Linked DNA regions of Lacrimispora indolis DSM 755. The protein of the gene in region 1 interacts with the protein of each later gene in a pairwise test. Links are inferred from orthologs where the notes say so. Each region holds a gene or a part of one and is shown in the gene's direction. Other genes may lie near its edges. The genes, in order: rplA and thrS.

What was found.
Region 2: the proteins of rplA (region 1) and thrS interact in binary tests that used the Escherichia coli proteins (3 or more experiments, as listed by UniProt). The link is inferred for Lacrimispora indolis DSM 755 from one-to-one orthologs.

The regions. Positions count from the first base shown.
Region 1 is NZ_AZUI01000001.1:1,246,176-1,256,817, reverse strand. What follows is about bases 4,846-7,832. They hold rplA (50S ribosomal protein L1), read left to right. Parts: upstream 4,846-5,984; coding sequence 5,985-6,680; downstream 6,681-7,832. Other genes in these bases: rplL (50S ribosomal protein L7/L12), read left to right, coding at 7,545-7,832; rplJ (50S ribosomal protein L10), read left to right, coding at 6,924-7,427; rplK (50S ribosomal protein L11), read left to right, coding at 5,394-5,822; nusG (transcription termination/antitermination protein NusG), read left to right, coding at 4,846-5,308. Outside these bases: K401_RS0106025 (ABC transporter substrate-binding protein), read left to right, coding at 1-982; K401_RS0106020 (carbohydrate ABC transporter permease), read left to right, coding at 1,037-1,936; K401_RS0106015 (carbohydrate ABC transporter permease), read left to right, coding at 1,929-2,768; K401_RS0106010 (enolase C-terminal domain-like protein), read left to right, coding at 2,803-4,017; rpmG (50S ribosomal protein L33), read left to right, coding at 4,309-4,458; preprotein translocase subunit SecE, read left to right, coding at 4,566-4,769; more of nusG, read left to right, coding at 4,793-4,845; more of rplL, read left to right, coding at 7,833-7,913; K401_RS0105965 (cold-shock protein), read left to right, coding at 8,172-8,375; K401_RS0105960 (polysaccharide deacetylase family protein), read left to right, coding at 8,918-9,637. UniProt on the Escherichia coli protein: One of the primary rRNA binding proteins, it binds very close to the 3'-end of the 23S rRNA. Forms part of the L1 stalk. It is often not seen in high-resolution crystal structures, but can be seen in cryo_EM and 3D reconstruction models.
Region 2 is NZ_AZUI01000001.1:4,654,306-4,664,845, forward strand. The notes cover bases 6,994-9,878. They hold thrS (threonine--tRNA ligase), read left to right. Parts: upstream 6,994-7,397; coding sequence 7,398-9,359; downstream 9,360-9,878. Other genes in these bases: K401_RS0122670 (DUF1540 domain-containing protein), read left to right, coding at 9,483-9,797; K401_RS0122675 (EamA family transporter), read right to left, coding at 9,861-9,878. In the rest of the region: K401_RS0122630 (xanthine dehydrogenase family protein molybdopterin-binding subunit), read right to left, coding at 1-1,055; K401_RS0122635 (nucleotidyltransferase family protein), read right to left, coding at 1,073-1,696; K401_RS31475 (winged helix-turn-helix domain-containing protein), read right to left, coding at 1,881-2,195; K401_RS0122645 (MATE family efflux transporter), read left to right, coding at 2,354-3,733; K401_RS0122650 (acetamidase/formamidase family protein), read left to right, coding at 3,730-4,641; K401_RS0122655 (branched-chain amino acid aminotransferase), read left to right, coding at 4,845-5,915; K401_RS0122660 (AEC family transporter), read left to right, coding at 6,003-6,914; more of K401_RS0122675, read right to left, coding at 9,879-10,274. UniProt on the Escherichia coli protein: Catalyzes the attachment of threonine to tRNA(Thr) in a two-step reaction: L-threonine is first activated by ATP to form Thr-AMP and then transferred to the acceptor end of tRNA(Thr). The rate-limiting step is amino acid activation in the presence of tRNA.

The DNA.
Region 1 (10,642 bases):
CGATCTGGGGCTGACAGCGGATATCAAGGAACTTGTGCCGGAAGATTTAAAAGCGAAATTTGCCAACGGCGTTGTGGACTCCTGTATGCTGGGAGAGGAGATGTCCTATTTCCCGGTTGCGGTTCAGCCTCAGGCAGTGATCTACCGCACGGACAGATTTAAGGAGGCCGGTTTAGAGGCTCCAAAGACATGGGAAGAGTTTGTGGCGGCTGCAAAGACCCTTACAAAGGATACCAACAATGACGGGCAGATGGATGAGTGGGGATTTGATATGGTAGGTTCCAACAACTCCTCCGGACAGAGCCGTTTCATGGCGTACTTATGGTCAAATGGAATTGATTGTGTGAAGGAAGAAAACGGCAAGTGGATCACTGATATTTCCGAAGATCAGAAATTTATGGATGCATTTTCAAGATGGACCAACATGAATGCAGAGGGCATCGTTCCTACGGGGATCACAGAAGTGGATTATCCTACAGCTGCCAATTACTTTGCCATGGGATACACCAGCATGTTCCTTACCGGGCCCAATGCTCTTGGTGTGGCTTATGCCAACAACCCTGATTTAAAGGGAAAGCTGGGATCCTTTAAGATGCCTGGTGATTATCCGGGAACCATGCTTGGAACCGAAGGCTATGGTGTCAGCGCCTATGCAACCGATGCAGAAAAGGCGGCAGCCATTGACTATCTGAAGTTTTTTGTGGAGCATGACAAAGACATGCAGTTCTGGCAGAGCAGCGGAAAGATTCCGGCAACAGCAGAAGGACAGAAGGCAGACTATATATCAGGAGACGATTATGCAGGCTTTTTACAGCAGATTGCAGACGGCTGCCGTCCGACAGTTAAGTTTGCAGGTGTCAGCGGTTTAAAAAGCGCTCTTGGAAATGCGTATGCATCTGTATTCTCCAATGAAAAGACGAACGAAGAAGCAGTTAAAACTCTTGTAAGCGATGTTGATGAGTTGTTAGAGGATTATAACTGATCATGAAAATGAGGGAGGAACCATCCTCCCTCAAAAAATTGAGAAGGGAGTAAGATGAATTTCATGAACAAAAATGGAACTGCCCGGATAAAAGTGAAGTCCCAGAGGCAAGGATATTACTTTACTCTGCCGATTGTCGTCATGCTGGCTGCCCTTATCATTTATCCTATGGTTTATGGGTTCTATATCAGCTTTTTCAACACGAACCTGGTGACGAAATGGAATTTTGTAGGCTTTAAATATTATGCGGCAGCATTTAAAGAAGCGGCCTTTTACCAGTCTGTTCTGCTTACGACTGTATTTATGATTCTGGTGGTAGGAGGACATTTCATCCTGGGATTTATCCTGGCCACTCTGCTCAACCGGGAATTTAGAGGGAGAACGGTTTTCCGGGTCATATTCATGCTCCCCTGGTTTTTCCCTGAGGCTGTGGTGGCTCTTTTGTTTACCTGGATCATGAATCCCATGTACGGGATCTTAAACAGCGCCTTAAAAGGGCTTGGTCTTATATCCACCAATGTTTCCTGGCTGGGAAGCAAGGAGCTGGCTTTCCCGGCAGTGGTTTTTGTCTGCATCTGGAAGGGCTTTCCCCTGGTCATGACCATGATCCTGGCGGGGTTACAGAGCATATCCAGGGATTATTACGAGGCGGCGGAAATTGACGGCGCCAGCAAATGGGCCCAGTTCCGGTATATCACTGTTCCCTCCTTAAAGCCCATCCTGACCACGGTCTTGATCCTGGACTGCGTCTGGTGGTTTAAGCAGTATACTCTGGTTTACACGATGACGGCAGGAGGGCCGGGAACTGCAACGAATTTAATCAGTTTAAGCATCTATGGCACGGCGTTTAATGATTTAAGATTTGGAAAAGCGTCTGCCTGGGGAATCCTGGTGTTCTTTATATGCTATTTGATCAGTCTGGTGAGTAAGGTGGTGACAAAGGACAATGAGTAGATCGAAAAAGAAAAAAAACAGTTTGATTGCAACTTACGCCGCATTAATTCTCATGGCTTCTTTTATCGTGGTCCCGGTTTTGTGGATGATATCCACTGCCTTTAAAACAGAACCGCAGACGTATTATCCTCAGCCTAAATGGCTCCCAAACCCGTTTTCCCTGGATTCTTTCCGGAAATTTTTCAGTACTTATAATTTTGGGCGCATGACCTTAAACAGTCTGGTAGTCTGCCTTTCTGCCATGGTGATCTGTGTGGCCTGTGCCTGCCTGGCCGGATACGGGGTGACCAGATTCCGGTTTAAAGGAAGAAAACAGCTGATGAGTTTTCTGCTCATTACCCAGATGTTTCCGGGAGTCATGCTGGTGGTGCCGTTTTATGCAGTACTCTCTAAGTATCATCTTGTCAACTCCCTGCTTGGCCTGGTCATTGTATATGCAGCCACAAATATCGCCTTCAGCACCTGGATGATCGTATCTTATTTTAAGACCATTCCCCTGGAGCTTGACGAGGCGGCGCGGGTGGATGGAGCTTCCAGCTTCCGCATCTTCTGGAATATTATCCTTCCCCTGATCGTTCCCGGAATAGCAGCGGTAGCCATGTTCGTGCTGTTTAACGGCTGGAATGAATATATGTTTTCTTCTGTCCTGGTATCCAAGGACGAATTAAAAACGCTCACTGTTGGGATCATTTCCTTAAATTCCCAATATCAGATTAAGTGGAATGACTTAATGGCAGCATCCAGCATATCCAGTCTTCCTTTGGTAATTCTTTTTGTAAGCTTCCAGAAGTATTTTATTGCTGGAATGACCGGAGGAGCTGTAAAGAGCTGATTTGCAGAGAATATGACTTATGGAGGTAATAAAAATGGATCATATAAAAATCCATGACATCAAAGTGTTTGTAACGGCCCCAAGAAACATCAATCTGGTTGTGGTGAAGGTAGAAACAACGGAGCCGGAATTATACGGCTATGGCTGCGCTACATTTACATGGAGGCACAAGGCGGTTGTGACTGCCATTGAAGAATACTTACGCCCAATGCTCAAAGGGAAGCCTGTGGATGACATTGAAGGAATCTGGCAGTCGATGGCGGGAAGTTCTTACTGGAGGAACGGACCGGTCTTAAATAACGCCATATCCGGTGTTGACGAGGCATTGTGGGACATCAAGGGAAAAAGGGCAGGAATGCCGCTTTACAGCCTGCTTGGCGGAAAATGCCGGGAAGGGATCGCTGTCTACAGGCATGCGGATGGAAGCTCCATAGAAGAGGTGGAAGAATGCATCCACGGGTATATGGACGAGGGGTACCGCTATATCAGATGCCATATGGGTACCTATGGCGGAAACTTCGACGGAAAGATACAGAGGATCGTAAAGCCCCACAATGCACCGGAGGGAGCGTATTTCCATCCGAGAATGTACATGCAAAGTGTATATAAGCTGTTTGACCGTGTCCGCAGGGACATTGGCTGGGAAGTGGAGCTGATGCATGATGTCCACGAGCGCTTAAGCTTTGCAGAGACTCTGGAGTTTGCCCGGGAAATGGAACAGTACAAGCTGTTTTTTCTGGAGGATTCTCTTGCGCCGGAGCATGTGGAATTTTTTAAGATTCTGCGGCACCATACTATCCTGCCTCTGGCCATGGGAGAACTGTTTACCAATCCCAATGAATGGAAGGCCATTGTACAAAACCAGTGGATCGATTATATGAGAGTCCATTTAAGCGACATCGGAGGGTTGACCCCTGCCAGGAAGCTGGCGCATTTTTGTGAGGCTTATGGAGTGAAGACCGCCTGGCATGGGCCAAATGACTTATCTCCTATTGGAATGGCGGTGCAGATGCACCTGGATTTAAACAGCCATAATTTCGGCATACAGGAATTTTCCGGCTTCAGTAAAGAGGAGCAGGAGATATTTCCGGGCTGTCCTGCAATCAGGGAAGGATATGCCTATGTAAACGATAAACCGGGAATCGGAGTCTGTTTTGATGAAAAAGCGGCAGAAAAATATCCTGCAGTGGATATGGATCACGGCTGGCTGTTCTCACGGCTTCCCGATGGAACGCCCGTAAGGCCATAACAAAAAAATACAGAATACATATAATAATGGAAGCATTTCCGGCCGGAGCAGGTCAAAAAATCCCTTATATCCTCCCGGCCGGACTTGCATTTTATCTGCTTTCATGATATAATGGCGAAATACCGTAAATACCATAGTTTTTCATAAAAAAAGATTGACGAATCCTGGCCTGTGTGTTATAGTAATTGGGCGAATGGAAGAGCTTAGGTCTTTTTTTTATGCTCAAAATTGCTTGCAGCAGAGAAAAGGACTTAAAACACAACAATGAAAATTTAAGTGGAGGTGGAAGTCGTGCGCACAAAAATCACACTGGCATGTACTGAATGCAAACAGCGTAATTACAACATGACCAAGGATAAGAAGACTCATCCGGACAGAATGGAAACAAAGAAGTATTGCAGATTCTGTAAGAGCCATACGATGCACAAGGAAACAAAGTAATCAGTTGTAAAGGACGTGAAGGTTGAAAGAAAGACGTCTTCCAACCTTGAATTTGTGAAGCGACTGGATATGCAAGCATATCCGCTTACTTCATTAGGAGGCAAATTATGGGAGATACAGTGAACAACGAGAGTGCTCAGAAGAAGAACTTTTTTAAGGGTCTGAAAACTGAGTTTGCGAAAATTGTTTGGCCTGACAAAGAAACCGTAACGAAGCAGACGATCGCTGTTATGTCATCAGCGATTGCTTTAGGATTGATTATTGCGATTATTGATCTGATCATCAAGTTTGGTCTCAGTTTTGTCTTATAATTCGTAAGGGTTAAGGTGAGTTTATGTCAGAAGCTAATTGGTATGTAGTCCATACCTATTCAGGTTATGAGAACAAAGTAAAAGTTGACATTGAGAAAACAATCGAAAACAGAAACTTGCAGGATCAGATTCTGGAAGTATCGGTTCCGTTAGAATCCGTCATTGAACTGAAAAATGGCGTTGAGAAGAAGGCCGATAAAAAGATGTTTCCCGGCTACGTACTGATTCACATGGTCATGAATGACGACACATGGTATGTGGTACGTAACACCCGTGGAGTGACAGGCTTTGTAGGTCCTGGATCAAAACCAGTTCCTCTGACAGAAGAAGAGATGGAGAAACTTGGGTTCAAGAACGAAGAGATCATCGTTGGCTTTGAAGAGGGAGATACCGTTGTGGTAACTTCCGGTGCATGGAAGGATACCGTTGGTGCTATCAAGTCCATCAACGAAGGTAAGAAAACCATCACCATGAGCGTTGAGATGTTCGGCCGGGAGACTCCGGTGGAATTAAATTTCAGCGAAGTGAAAAAGATGTAACAAGTAAAAGCGGCTTATACCGGTGTATAGGCTCGTGGGAGGGAAATCCCCGACAATACCACATTTATTTAGGAGGTGCCTAATTATGGCAAAGAAAGTAACGGGATATATCAAATTGCAGATTCCAGCAGGAAAGGCTACACCAGCTCCTCCTGTAGGTCCGGCACTTGGACAGCATGGTGTAAACATCGTACAGTTTACAAAGGAATTTAACGCAAGAACAGCTGACCAGGGAGATTTAATCATTCCAGTTGTTATCACTGTTTACGCTGACAGAAGCTTTAGCTTCATAACCAAGACTCCGCCGGCTGCTGTATTACTTAAGAAGGCCTGCAAGATCAAATCCGGATCTGCAGTTCCGAACAAGACAAAGGTTGCTACAATTACTAAGGCTGAATTACAGAAAATCGCTGAGCTGAAGATGCCAGACTTAAATGCAGCATCCGTTGAATCAGCTATGAGCATGATTGCCGGTACCGCAAGAAGTATGGGTATCACAGTTGTAGAGGCATAATTTTCTTAAAGAAAGCAGGCGGAAGCGCTGCCTAAATTTAGAAAATCAGCGGTTCGGTGAGCCGGCAGGCGAATCGGACTTCCTTAATAATATTGCAGTTGATGTAGTTTTAAGAACGTGGGAGGGAAAATCCCCGACAATACCACTAGGAGGTTATTTAGAATGAAAAGAGGAAAAAGATACGCAGAGGCAGCTAAAACAGTAGATCGTTCTGTTCTCTACGATGCACCAGCAGCAATCTCTTTAGTTAAGCAGAATGCAAGTGCTAAATTTGATGAAACCATTGAAGCTCATATCAGAACCGGTTGTGACGGACGTCACGCTGACCAGCAGATCCGTGGTGCGGTTGTACTTCCCCACGGTACAGGTAAGACTGTTCGTATTTTAGTTTTCGCTAAAGGCCCGAAGGCTGATGAAGCACAGGCTGCAGGCGCAGATTATGTTGGAGCTGAGGAACTGATTCCGAAGATCCAGAACGAAGGCTGGCTGGATTTTGATGTAGTTGTTGCTACACCAGATATGATGGGTGTTGTTGGACGTCTGGGACGTGTCCTGGGACCAAAGGGCTTAATGCCAAACCCAAAAGCTGGTACTGTTACTATGGATGTAACAAAAGCAATCAACGATATCAAAGCTGGTAAGGTTGAGTACAGACTTGATAAGACAAATATTATCCACGTGCCAGTTGGAAAAGCTTCTTTCGCAGAAGAACAGTTAGCGGACAACTTCCAGACGCTTGTTGATGCAATCATCAAAGCAAGACCAAGTACAGTTAAGGGTGCTTACTTAAAGAGTGTTACACTGGCTTCCACCATGGGACCTGGTGTAAAGCTGAACGTAGCAAAGTTAATGAACTAATTTTGTTTTGTGATTGACATTGATTATAAATAATGTTATAATATTTCAGTATTAACTGCCGAAGACAGCAGGTGCCGTGAGGCATAAGGTGTAAACGCCTGCCGAGGAATGTACAAGAATCATTTTATGTAAATGAATTGTAGACCTCTCTGTCCATCCGGCGGAGAGGTTTTTCTTTGCGGTTTATACGAGCGGGCTTCCCAGGCAACCGGGAGGTTCAGACTAAACAGGAGGTAAACCATAATGGCAAAAGTTGAATTAAAACAGCCAGTTGTAAGCGAGATCAAGGAATTACTCGACGGCGCTGAGTCAGCGGTAGTTGTAGATTACCGTGGTATCACAGTTGCTCAGGATACAGCGCTTCGTAAGAAATTAAGAGAGGCCGGTGTTTCCTACAAGGTATATAAGAATACCATGATCCGTTTTGCAGCTCAGGGTACCGCATTTGAAGCTCTGGATCCAAATCTGGAGGGACCTACAGCAATCGCTGTATCCAAGACAGATGCAACAGCTCCGGCAAGAATCCTGGCTGAATTTGCTAAGACAGCTCCGGCTCTGGAAATCAAGGGCGGCGTTGTAGAAGGCACTTACTATGATGCAAAGGGTATGGAGAAGATCTCCAGCATTCCTTCCAGAGAGATCCTTCTTGGAAAGTTGCTTGGAAGCATGCAGTCTCCTATCACAAACATTGCCCGCGTTCTCAAGCAGATTGCAGATGCTCAGGGCGGAGAAGCGGCAGAGGCATAATTTTCTTAATAAAAGCAGGCAAAGACCCGCTTGAGATTAGAAAATCAGCCGTTCGAGGAGCCAAAGGTGATTCGAACTTTCTAAAAATAAACATATTAAATACGGAGGTATATTATCATGGCAAAGTTAACAACAGCTGAATTTATCGAAGCTATCAAAGAATTATCTGTATTAGAATTAAACGAATTAGTAAAGGCATGTGAGGAAGAATTCGGTGTATCCGCAGCAGCAGGCGTAGTAGTTGCAGCAGGTCCTGCAGCAGTAGAAGAAGAGAAGACAGAATTCGACGTTGAATTAACCGAAGTTGGTCCAAACAAGGTTAAGGTTATCAAGGTTGTTCGTGAAGCTACCGGCTTAGGCTTAAAGGAAGCTAAAGACGTAGTTGACGGTGCTCCAAAGGTAGTAAAGGCTGGCGCTTCCAAGGAAGAGGCTGAGCAGATCAAGGCTTCCTTAGAGGCTGAAGGCGCAAAAGTTACTTTAAAGTAATTATACTTTTGGGTTGTTTTGGACAGGATTTGTACCTCTTAAAAAGGGACAGGATCCTGTCCTTTCTTTGTGTAAGATAACAGAATAGTCTTGACAATTTTGTAAATTTAGGTTAGAATGTAGGTGTATTATCGAATGGAGTTATGATTTCACATATTTTTGTAAGTCATTATTTTCGGATGATGATTTACAAAAATATGTGATTTTTTGTTTCAGGCGATATATCAAATATTTTTTATTTTATAGGAGGTACACGTTATGAACAACGGTACAGTAAAATGGTTTAATGGTGCTAAAGGATATGGTTTCATCGTAAATGACGCAACAGGCGAGGAAGTTTTCGTACATTTCTCCGGCATCGTTTCTGATGGTTACAAGACTCTTGAAGAAGGCCAGAAAGTAACCTATGATACAACAGAAGGAAACCGCGGTCTGCAGGCAGTTAACGTTTGCATGGCTTAATAAAAGCTTCGATTTATATGTAAGCTTTAAGGGCTGCTCTCATTTTAGAATGAGGGCAGTCCTTTTCTTTTCTACCTGGGAAAATATAATCTGCCCCGTTTTTTTATTTTGGAAGGTTATTTTAGGATCTTTTTAAAGGCTTGTTGTTTTGAATTTCTTAGGTGTTGAGAGGTGCTTTAAAACGCGTCTGTACGTGTCATATGTGTGGGAATAGAGTGAAGACAGGATGAAGGCAGGAGGCAGAGTACAGGTACGCTCGGGGAGGTGTGTGGTGGCTGGAAGATGGAGGGATAAATCCCTGTTATTTGATTTACGACAAGGTCTGGGCTGCGCTATAAGTCCGGGTTATTTATAAAAGGTCATGTTCTGTTGATATGGCGCAATAAGATTGTGTATAAAATTCTCTTTGGTATAGTGGATATGTCCTGATTCTAGGGGCATTTAAGGGAAAAGATAGAAAAAGACAGAAATGTTTTGGTTTTATTTTTCCGTAAATCTCCATAGATTGATTAATAATGGCAGAAAGCTGGACTAATGGGATTATGAAAATAAAATGGAAAGCAGCCTGTTTACTGGTTGTTTTTATACTGGATATCATTTTTGTGAAAGCAATGCATCAGTCGTACACGGATGCAAAGAATACCCTGTTTCTTCCTGCAGGAGCGGACGATGAAGCAGTTGATGAGGTCAGGAGGCAGTTTTCCGGAGATAAGCAGATAGCGCTGACCTTTGATGATGGCCCTCATTCTGTTTATACGCCGAGGCTTCTTGACGGGCTCCGCAAAAGGGGGGTCCATGCCACATTTTTTCTTCTTGGTGAAAATGTGGAAGGGAAAGAGGCCATCGTGAAGCAGATGGAAGAGGATGGACATCTAGTTGGAAACCATGGATATTCTCATGTTCAGATGAGCAAGGAGTCGGTAGGAACTGCCTGCCAGCAGATTGAACAGAATAACCAGCAGATAGAAGAGATTACCGGAGTGAGACCTCAGTATTTGCGTCCGCCTTATGGCTCATGGACGGAGGAATTGGAGTGTACCACCAATATGACGGTGGTGCTCTGGAACTTAGATCCTCTTGACTGGAAATCAAAGAATACCAAAAAGGTGGTACGATATATTGTAAAACATGTAGAGCCTGGAGACATCATCCTTCTCCACGATGTGTATCCGACTTCAGTGGAGGCAGCCCTGGAGGTGATCGATACTTTGACGAAGCAGGGATATACCTTTGTTACCGTTGATGAGCTGCTGGTGGATTAAGAGGAATAAGCTATAGAGTTCGTGGTTTGTGAAACCTTTGGGGTTGTATGATTTTTTGGAAGCTGAGCTAATTGAGGCTTTGAATATTAAGGGGGTCGGTTGGCCGGCGATTTTTTCATGAGGATTCTATATGCTTTTCAGAAAGTTTCGGGAAAGGGATAGAAGGTGGAATCATAAGAGTGGGTATTGCCAGGGTATTTTTTGCTTTTTAACTTTATGTTTGATTTGGGATGATTTGTATTTGCGGAATAAGTATATATTGTTGGTATCATATAGTTTATCTGAGCTTGCAAAGCAGGTGAGGATAAAAGGGTCGTACTTTGCCCTGCCCCCCTGATTATAAAAACATCTTTTTGATTTCATAATGTAGCTTATCCGAACATGAAAAGTAAGTAAGGATAAAAGGGGATCTCTTTGCACCCGTGCATTTGATTCTGAAAACCTCCTTTTTTCATAATATAACTATCCTAACTAGCAGAGTAAGTGAGAATAAATGGGGAGTTTTTTGCCCTGTGGATTCGATTCTGAAAACAAGAAGATGTTTTCAGAATATAGCTTTTACATATTCTTAATGAGCATGTTGATTTTCTGTGCAGTTTGTTGTATACTGTGCTTATAGGTCGAAAGCTCCCTGCGCGGCATACAGTTGTCGGTGCAATAAATAAGCAGTTTGGTTAAATTCTTTTACTGTTTGATGTGATGAATGGTTAGACGGTTCTTTGCATTGTGGGAAGTTTTTTTCTAAATAAGGTGTCCAATGGATAGATCCGGATTTATAAGGGAGGACTCGCATTAGCATGATTGGAGAACTGGAAGGTTATTTGTTCTTTCTGGTGGTTCATGAAAATCCTTATATTCTGTTGGGAAAAAGACCTGGCTAAATTCTTTTTCAATTTGTGTGGTATACAGTTGTATTTATTAAGCGCATTCTGCGGTAATCATTTGATCTTTCAGGTCGTCATCGACAAAAATTCCTTCTTAAAATATTGTTGGGTTTATGTGAGA
Region 2 (10,540 bases), 3.4 Mb from region 1 along the record:
ATATGGTCCATCATCATTTCAACTGCAAAAAATGTCTGGGGAGCGCCGAAGCCACGGTATGCTCCTGTAGGAGTGGTATTGGTTTTTAAGGCCCTTCCACGCACGTGAAGGTTCTCGACGTTATAGATTCCGTTTGAGCAGATGATACCCCGCTGAAGCACTACGGCGGACAGGGTGGTGTAAGCTCCGCTGTTGAATTTCACATCAATGTCCATGGCAGTCACTTTGCCATCCTTTACAGCCACCTTGTATCTGCAGAGGGAAGGGTGGCGCTTGGAGGTAAACTCCAAATCCTCCCTGCGGTCAAAGATGCAGCGGACAGGAGCACCGGCCTTTTTAGCAGCTACGGCCACCTGACAACCCAGAATTGAAGGAAAAGCCTCTTTTCCACCAAAACCTCCGCCGGTCACATCCTGTTTAATATGTACCTGATCCGGTCCGCAGCCAAGGGCCCGCATAACAGCTCCGTGAACGTAATAGGCGCATTGGAGAGAGCCGTGGATGAACATTTTTCCGTTTTCTTCAGGCTCTGCCATCATACCCTGGGTTTCTAAATAGGTCTGGTCCTGGTAACCGGTGATAAATTCTTCTTCATAGATTTTATCAGCCTCAGCAAAGGCCTTCTCCATATCCCCTTTGCCATATTCATAATCAAAGAATACGGTATCTGCCTTGTCAAGATCCAGGACAGGCTCCAGTTCTTCATAGGAAACCTGGATCTCATCCAGGATGCGGTCTACCACCGATTCTTCCGGCCCCACAACCATTCCTATGGGCTCTCCAATGTATTCTACGGTTTCCCGGGCATAAACAGGTGTATCGTCCATGACGATGTTCACATGATTGTCACCTGGAACATCAGATTGATCGACATAAAAATAGCCGTGGGGAAGTGGCGGTACATTTACGGCAGAAAGCCTTGCGCGGGCCAGCTTGGAACGAAGCATTTTCCCTACCAGGACCCCGTTATTTTCATAGTCGCCTACATAAACAGAGCGGCCCGCCATCTTTGATTCATGGTCTTTTTTTACTACTGGCTGACTGATGTGTTCCATTGATTCATTGCCTCCTTTTAAATTTTGGCCGGATAAAACCGGCTGATGCAGACTTCATAATCTTCCATGGTATCCAGATCCATCCATACGCCGTCATCATCCACCGGTACATGGATGATGAATTCCTCCTGCTGCTTCCATATCTGCCGCAAACCGCCTTCTCCCTCAAATTCCAGTATGATGTCACGGAATCTGTAATCAATCAGGGGAGGATGTTTCCGATAACCTTCCAAGGTGGGAAACAGGAGAGCGGGCCGGTCATGGGGCTGTGCTTTTAAAAGTTTAAGGAACGTGTTTTTTTTAACAACCGGCATGTCACCTGGAAGCAGGAAAAAAGCTTTGCAGTGAGGCATGGAGTGAAGACCATATTTTATAGAGGTCAGCATATCGGTAATCTCATAGTGAGGATTTCGGGCGTAAATGATTTCTTTCCCATAATGAAGGTGAAGAACTGACTCAATATCATCTCCCCGGTAACCCAGAACGATTACAATCTGTTTCACTCCGGCTGCCAGCATGCTGTCAATGGTGCTTTCAATCATGGTCTTTCCCTTAAAGGGCATCAGCGGCTTAAAATCCCCCATACGGCTGGACAATCCTGCGGCCAGTATAAGACCGCAGGCGGAACTGGCCTCAAGCATAAAAAATCACCCCTTCTATAACAACACTATGATTTCTAATGTCATTATAAAAGGGGGATTTAAATGTTTCAAATTCTTCCTTGGAAGCACTTGCTTTACAGGAATAATCCGCTGTCACGAAAAAGGGCGGAAAATTCATTCTGAGCAAACTGAAAGATATTATCTTCCAGCTTCTGCCAGGTTCTTAGGAACTGGAGGCCCTGGGGGTCAGGGTAGTGTTTCCGCCCCGCTTGCCTCCATGTTTCCGTTCTGTAATGGGATAGCCTGTTTCTGCTTCCGGTTTATTTAACATATCCCAGGCTTTGCCGTAGGATAAGGCCATTCGGTCACAGGCACTGCGGACGGAGTGGGTGTCCAGGATCAGATACAGCAGAAGCTTGATTCTGGTATTAAAGAAAACAGATTCCTTTTGAAGGTTTAGCTTAACCGTTGGATGGAGAAGGGCCCGGTTGTGTTCCGCTAAGTAGGCCTCCAGCAGCCGGGCAAGTTCTTGTAACAAGGATCTTGACAGAATTGTTATGGAACATAAGCCTGAATGAAAGATAAAAAATAATCTTAAAATGGTATTTATTGCTGTTTTAAGAATCTCCGGGAAAAACTGGATGCAAAATCAGAAAGAGGATGTTATGATAAAACAGGTAAGGAGGCAGTTGAGAAATGGCAGATACAAAGAATGACTTTTCAAAAGGAAGCGTAATAGAAAACATATTAAAGCTGGCCGTGCCTATGACATTGGCCCAGCTGATCAATGTTCTGTATAACATCGTAGACAGGATATATATAGGAAGAATTCCGGAAAATGCAACGTTGGCATTAACAGGGCTTGGCCTGTGCCTTCCCATCATTTCCATAGTCATTGCCTTTGCCAATTTATTCGGCATGGGGGGTGCGCCTATGTGCTCCATTGAGAGGGGGCGGGGAAATGAGGAAGAAGCTGAAAAGATCATGGGAAATTCTTTTATTTTAATGGTAGCCTTCGGCCTGGGACTTACTGTATCAGGCCTGGTATTAAAAAAGCCCATGCTCTATCTGTTTGGAGCCAGCGATCTGACCTATCCTTATGCGGATCAATACATCAGCATTTACCTGTTAGGCAATGTTTTCGTCATGATCGGCCTTGGAATGAACAGCTTTATCAATTCCCAGGGGTTTGGGACCATGGGGATGGTTACGGTTCTTTTGGGGGCAATTGCCAATATTATTTTAGATCCTATATTCATTTTTGTTCTGGGACTGGGCGTAAGAGGGGCGGCCTATGCCACCGTATTGTCACAGTTTCTTTCTGCTCTCTGGATCGTTAAATTCCTGACAGGAAAGAAAACCATTTTAAAGCTAAAGACCTCCTGTTTTCGTTTAAAAAGGCACAGGGTAAAGGATATCGTTGCATTGGGAATGTCAGGCTTTACCATGTCCATTACCAACAGCCTGGTGCAGATCATGTATAATGCCTCTTTACAGCGTTATGGAGGTGATCTGTATGTGGGAGTTATGACTGTTATCAATTCCATCCGGGAGGTGATTTCCATGCCTGTAAGCGGAGTCACCAACGGCGCACAGCCGGTCATGGGTTTTAATTATGGAGCAGGGGAATATAAACGGGTAAAGCGGGCGATTATTTTCACTTCAGTGGTGTCCATCACATATACCGCGGTCATGTGGGCACTGGTCCACGGCTTTCCGGAGTTCTTTATCCGCATTTTTAACCAGGAAGAGGAGCTGCTAAAAGCAGGCGTTCCGTCCATGCGGATCTATTACTTTGGCTTCTTTTTTATGTCCCTGCAGTTTGCGGGACAGTCCGTGTTTGTGGCTTTGGGAAAAGCAAGGAGGGCGGTGTTTTTTTCCATCTTCCGCAAGGTGGTGATCGTGGTCCCACTGATCATCCTCCTTCCCATCCTGATGGGGAACGGAACAGAAGGAATCTTTATGGCGGAACCTGTTTCCAATCTCATCGGAGGCGGAGCCTGCTTTTTGACCATGCTGATCACTGTATGGCCGGAGCTTAGTGGAAAAGAAAAAATTAAGAGGAGAAAAATATGAAGATCATAACCAGGGATTATATTACAAACGTACTTTCAAAGGAAAATCCTCCCTGTGGCAGGATCAGGGCAGGAGAGACCGTGGCTTTTGAGACTTACGACTGTTTTACAAACCAGTTTCTGCCGGAAGAGGCAACGTTTGAAAATGTGGTGAGGAAGCCGGGGAATCCGGCAACAGGACCTCTCTATATTGAGGGAGCCATGCCTGGAGACATGCTTAAAATCCATATTCTGGATATTGAGATGGGACCTGTGGGCATTGTTATGCTGGGACCTGGCAGCGGAAGTGAAAAAGAGGAATTTCCCCGAAAAGTATTAAGGCGGGTGCCTGTAAAGGGAGGGTATGCCTATTTCAATGAAAAGGTAAAAGTTCCGGTAAAGCCTATGATCGGCGTCATCGGAGTGGCTCCTGCAGGCGAGGGCGTTTCCACCATCACTCCCATGGACCATGGGGGAAATATGGACTGCACCCAGATAAAAAAGGGAGCAGTCCTGTATCTGCCTGTGTTTGTGGAAGGGGCCCTTTTGTCCATGGGGGATTTTCACGCTCTTATGGGAGACGGGGAAGTGGAGGACTGCGGTCTGGAAATAGAAGGACGGGCTACGGTCAGGATAAACGTGGTGCGGAATAAAAACTGTGTGCCCTATCCAATGATTGAGACAGAGGATAAACTCATCACCATTGCCTCCAAGGAACAGGTGGAAGAAGCCTGGCGTGCGGCAGCCAGGCAGATGTACGGCTTTATGAAGGAGAAGGTGGGGATGGATTATGAAGAGGCAGGGATGCTGCTTACCATGACCGGAGACCTTGTTATTTGCCAGACGGTAAATCCCATGAAAACGGTGAGAATGGAAATTCCCCGCCATATAACTCAAAGTTATGGTTTTGATTCCATTTCGGTAGAGTAAAACAGGCTGAAAATTCTTGACATCCAGGGCATTTTGGAAGATAATGATAGACAAATTATAAAAACTGACAGATATGCCGGTATGGGAAACACCCGCCGGGTATCCCTTTGTACCCGGTACACCCCATAGTGCGGGGTGAGCTGAGGCGGGGTGGGCTCTACCCAGACAGCGTGGGCACCTTAAGAGGAAAGGAAGAGTATCACATGCAAACAATCAGAATCGAAAAAACAACTTGCCCGAAAGAAAAGCCAGGCAAAGATAACCCGTTGTCATTTGGAACCATATTCACGGACCATATGTTTGAGGTGGATTATGAAGAGGGAAAGGGCTGGTATGACCCCAGAATTGTACCTTATCATAAGCTGGAGCTGGATCCTTCCGCCATGGTATTCCATTACGGACAGGAGATGTTTGAGGGCTTAAAGGCATACAAGGCAGAGGATGGCCGGGTTTTATTGTTCCGTCCGGATAAGAATATTGAGCGTGCAAACAGAAGCAACCGCAGGCTTTGCATCCCGGAAATCCCGGAAGATTTATTTTTGGAGGGATTAAAGTCAATTGTGAGCGTGGATCAGGACTGGATCCCCACAAAGCCGGGGACCTCTCTTTATATCAGACCCTTTGTGATCGCCACAGATCCCTTCCTGGGGGTCAGGCCTTCTCATACCTACAAATTCATGATCATTTTATCTCCTGTTGGAGCCTATTATGCCAGCGGCCTTGATCCGGTTAAAATCTGGATTGAGGATGAATATGTGAGAGCCGTAAAGGGCGGCATCGGCGAGGCAAAGACCGGAGGAAATTACGTTGCTTCCCTGGCTTCCCAGGTAAAGGCACATGACGAGGGCTATTCCCAGGTGTTATGGCTTGACGGCGTTCACAGAAAATATATCGAAGAAGTGGGAGCCATGAACATCTTCTTTAAGATCAACGGTGTTGTCATTACACCGGAGTTAAACGGAAGCATCCTTCCCGGCGTTACCAGGGATTCCGTCATTGCCTTATGCAAAGAATGGGGAGTGCCTGTTGAAGAACGGAGAATTTCCGTTGATGAAGTGGTTGCAGCAGCAAGATCAGGAGCAATGGAGGAATGCTTTGGCACCGGAACGGCAGCCGTCATTTCACCGGTAGGGGAACTGCGGTTTGAAGAAGACAGAATGTCTGTGGGAGGCGGAAGGATCGGAGATCTGACCCAGAAGCTTTATGATTCCATTACCGGCATTCAGCTTGGCAGCATCCAGGGACCGGAAGGCTGGGCCGTAGAAGTAAAATAAAATCTTACAGAATTCCCACCGGCGGAGCTGATAAAAAGGCGCCGCCGGAAACTTTGAGAAAAGACAGAAAGAAAAAGGGAGCCGGATATGACAGCGGTACTGATAAAAGCAGCGGCATTTGTATCAATTATTATCATGGGGTACCTGCTCAAACGGGCAGGTTTTTTTCAGGCAAAGGATTTTTATCTGGTCTCCAGAATCGTGATCAAGATCACCCTTCCGGCAGCCATTGTTTCTAATTTCAGCAAGATCACCATGGATTATTCACTTCTTTTTGTATGCGTCATCGGCTTTTTATGCAACTGTGTTACGGTTGCGGCCGGGTATGTGATGGAGGCTGTAAAGTCCAGGGAGACTAAAGCTTTTGCAATGATCAATATGTCCGGATATAATGTGGGAAATTTTACCATGCCCTTTGTACAGAGCTTTTTAAGCCCTGTGGGATTTGCGGCCACAAGCCTGTTTGACGCCGGAAATGCGGTGATGTGCACCGGGATGACTTATACTCTGGCCAGCATGGTCATAGGAGAAGAGGAAAAGCCTTCTATAAAAAAGGTGGTGCTTAAGCTGTTTTCCTCGGCTCCTTTTGATGCTTATGTCCTTATGACTGTTTTAAGCATATTAAATATTAAGCTGCCTTCTGTCCTGATCAGCCTTGCGGATACAGCAGGCGGAGCCAATGCGTTTCTTGCTCTCTTAATGATTGGAATCGGTTTTGAGATCCGTATGGAAAAGGAAAAAATGAGCCAGATTTTCAGAATATTAGGGGTGCGGTATATCATCGGGGTATTAATGGCAGTTGGATTTTACTATCTGGCGCCCTTTGGGCTGGAGGTGCGCCAGGCGCTGGCCATTGTGTCCTTAGGCCCTGTATCGTCGGTGGCACCTGCTTTTACCGGTGCTTTAAAGGGGGATATCGAGACGGCAAGCGCAGTTAATTCTTTGTCAATTGTGATCAGCATAGCTGCGATCACGGCAGCTCTGATCATTCTTTTGTGAAAATTTTTTTTATGACGCTTGACAAACAGCTTAACCGTGCTATAATCTAAAATTATAAAGCAATACAGAAAAAGCATTGACAAGACCAGTATCATATCAGGAAAGGCCAGAGAGAGGCGTGTTTGGTGGAAGCGCTTTACGGGAATGACATGAGAAGACCAGCTTGGAGCGTCCCTTAATGGGGAACGGTGACTCCGTTATCGTCGTAAGAAGTGGTTTGGACATTTATTTTGTTCACTCAAAAAGGGTGGAACCGCGATTTCTTTGAATAGAATCGTCCCTTTCTGTATGGAAACATACGGAAAGGGGCTTTTTTTGTAGAAAAGTTCTCTGAACTTCTCTGCAAAATAAAAATGCTCCGCTGTGGATGTGCACTGCGGCGTAAGCGGTGGATGCCGTTATGCGACCGCCGCAGACGCAAGAGTTTGCTTCGCAAACTCTTTATTCTTCACAATAATAATAAGAAAAGGAGATTGATGGAAAATGAAGATTACGTTAAAAGACGGCTCAGTCAAGGAATATGAACATGCAATGTCAGTGATTGACATCGCTTCTGATATAAGCGAAGGCCTGGCCAGAAATGCCTGCGCAGGCGAAGTGGATGGAAAGGTTGTAGATTTGAGGACAGTGGTTGAAGAGGACTGCAGTTTAAGCATTCTCACGGTAAACGATCCTGCAGGTCTTTCTGCTTACCGCCATACAGCAAGCCACATCCTGGCTCAGGCAGTAAAAAGGCTGTATCCTCAGGCAAAGCTTGCCATCGGACCTTCCATTGAAAATGGGTTTTATTATGATTTTGATATCCCATCCTTTTCAAGAGAAGATCTGGATAAAATTGAAAACGAGATGAAGAAGATCATAAAGGAAGGGACAAAAATTGAGCGCTTTACCCTTCCAAGAGAAGAAGCAATCAAATTCATGGAGGAAAAGGGCGAGCCTTATAAGGTAGAGCTGATCCAGGATCTTCCGGAAGGTGCGGAGATTTCTTTCTACCGCCAGGGCGAATTTACGGATCTTTGTGCAGGACCTCACCTGATGAGCACAAAGCCCATCAAGGCATTTAAGCTCACTTCTTCCTCAGGAGCATACTGGAGAGGCAGCGAGAAGAATGCCATGCTGACCCGTGTATACGGCACTGCTTTCGCCAAAAAGGAAGAGTTAAATGAATATCTGGAATATCTGGCAAATATCAAAAACCGGGATCATAACAAGCTGGGCCGTGACTTGGAGATTTTTGCAACAGTGGATGTAATCGGCCAGGGACTTCCTCTTTTGATGCCAAAGGGTGCAAAAATTGTCCAGACCATGCAAAGATGGATCGAGGATGAAGAAGAGAAGCGGGGATATATGAGAACAAAGACCCCTCTCATGGCAAAGAAGGACTTATACATCATTTCCGACCACTGGGATCATTACAAGGAAGGCATGTTTGTTCTGGGAAATGAGGAAACGGATGATGAAGTATTTGCCCTCCGTCCAATGACCTGTCCGTTCCAGTACTATGTTTATAAACAAAGCCAGAAATCCTACAGGGATCTGCCTTGCAGATACGGCGAGACTTCCACCCTGTTCCGCAACGAGGATTCCGGCGAAATGCACGGATTGACCCGTGTACGGCAGTTTACTATTTCCGAAGGCCATTTAATCGTACGCCCTGACCAGATTGAAGAAGAGTTTAAGGGCTGCGTGGATCTGGCGAAATACTGTCTCACAACTCTTGGCCTGGAAGGCGACGTGACCTATCAGATGTCCAAATGGGATCCAAACAAGGCAGATCATTATCTGGGAACACCGGAAATGTGGGATGAAGTGGAAGGCATGATGAGAAAGATCCTGGACCACATCGGAATCCAGTATACGGAAGCTGCGGGAGAAGCGGCATTCTACGGGCCAAAGCTGGATATTCAGGCAAAGAACGTATACGGCAAGGAAGATACCATGATCACCATTCAGCTTGACATGTTCTTAGCGGAGCGTTTTGATATGAGCTTTGTAGATAAGGATGGAACAAAGAAACGTCCTTATATCATCCACAGAACTTCCATGGGCTGCTATGAAAGAACCCTTGCATGGCTGATTGAAAAATACGAAGGAGCATTCCCAACCTGGTTATGTCCGGAGCAGGTGCGCGTTCTTCCTATTTCTGAAAAATATCATGAATATGCAGGGAAGGTTGCGTCTCAGTTAAAGGAAAACGGCATTCTGGCAACGGTTGACGAGCGTGCGGAAAAAATCGGATATAAAATCCGTGAAGCGCGTTTGTCAAAGCTTCCTTATATGCTGGTAGTAGGCCAGAAGGAGGAAGAAGATGGTGTTGTATCTGTCCGCAGCCGTTTCAACGGCGATGAGGGACAGCGCCCGCTTTCCGATTTTATTGATGATATCTGCCGTGAGATCCGCACAAAGGAAATCAAAAAGGTAAATGTAACAGAAGAAGCAAAATAAACAGAACTTGTCATGGTTCATGAAAACAGCGAGAGAAAGGCTTGTGAGAATAGTTTCCTTTTTCAAGGTGCATACTACTCCTGAAACATCATTTTAAGTAAGAATATCAGGAGGAAATGGGCCATGACAAAATTAGACTGTAATGTAACAAGCTGTCTTCACAATTCCGATAATTATTGCTGCAAGTCCGCCATCATCGTAGAGGGATCTCAGGCAAAGGACAGCTATGATACCTGCTGCGGAAGCTTTGATGAGAATAAGGACGGTACCTTCCATAACTTGTTCAAAACTCCGGAAAGCCGCCTGGAGGTGGACTGCGAGGCTGTCAACTGCGTATACAATGAAGGCCGACACTGTTCAGCAGAGCACATCGGAATTGCAGGAGACGGTGCAAGCTCATCAGAGCATACCGAATGTTCAACTTTTAAAACCAGATAAACCTGCGGAAATAAAATGCGCCAGGATAAGTCCTGACGCATTTTATTTTGAACAGGCTGCCGGTCATAAAATCATAACAAAGGTTCCCGCTGTAATCAGAAGGATTCCTATAAGCTTATTCATGGTGAATTGTTCGTGGAGTATGAGAAAAGCCAAAAGAACGGTGAGAACAATGCTCAGTTTATCCACAGGAACCACCTTGGAAGCTTCCCCTATTTGAAGGGCTTTGTAATAGCAGATCCAGGAGAGGCCGGTGGCAAGGCCGGACAGGATGAGAAAAAGCCAGCTTTTTCTGCTGATTTCGGAAAGTCCGGTCTGGGCTCCCGTTAGAAAAACGATCATCCAGGCCATGAGTACCACCACAACCGTCCGGATGGCCGTAGCCAGATTGGAATTGACTCCTTCAATTCCCATTTTAGCCAGAATGGAAGTAAAGGCGGCAAAAATGGAAGAAAGAAGAGCGAAAACAAACCACATATCATGCCTCCTGATGTTTTTATTTTATTACATATTATGATTGTAGCCCTGATGTTGGGAAGTTGCAAGAAAAATATTATAAGGAAAGTATGCATGCTTTGAAAAATATGTTGACAGAAAGCTAAATATATAGTATTATAACATAAGTTGTGAAAACAGCAAACAGGAAAGTAGGTATCCGCCTCACCACGGCACGAGTAAGTGTCCCTGGTTCATAGCCTTTGGTACATAGGTGTACTTTATGGAGACTTTGGTGGTGGATAGCG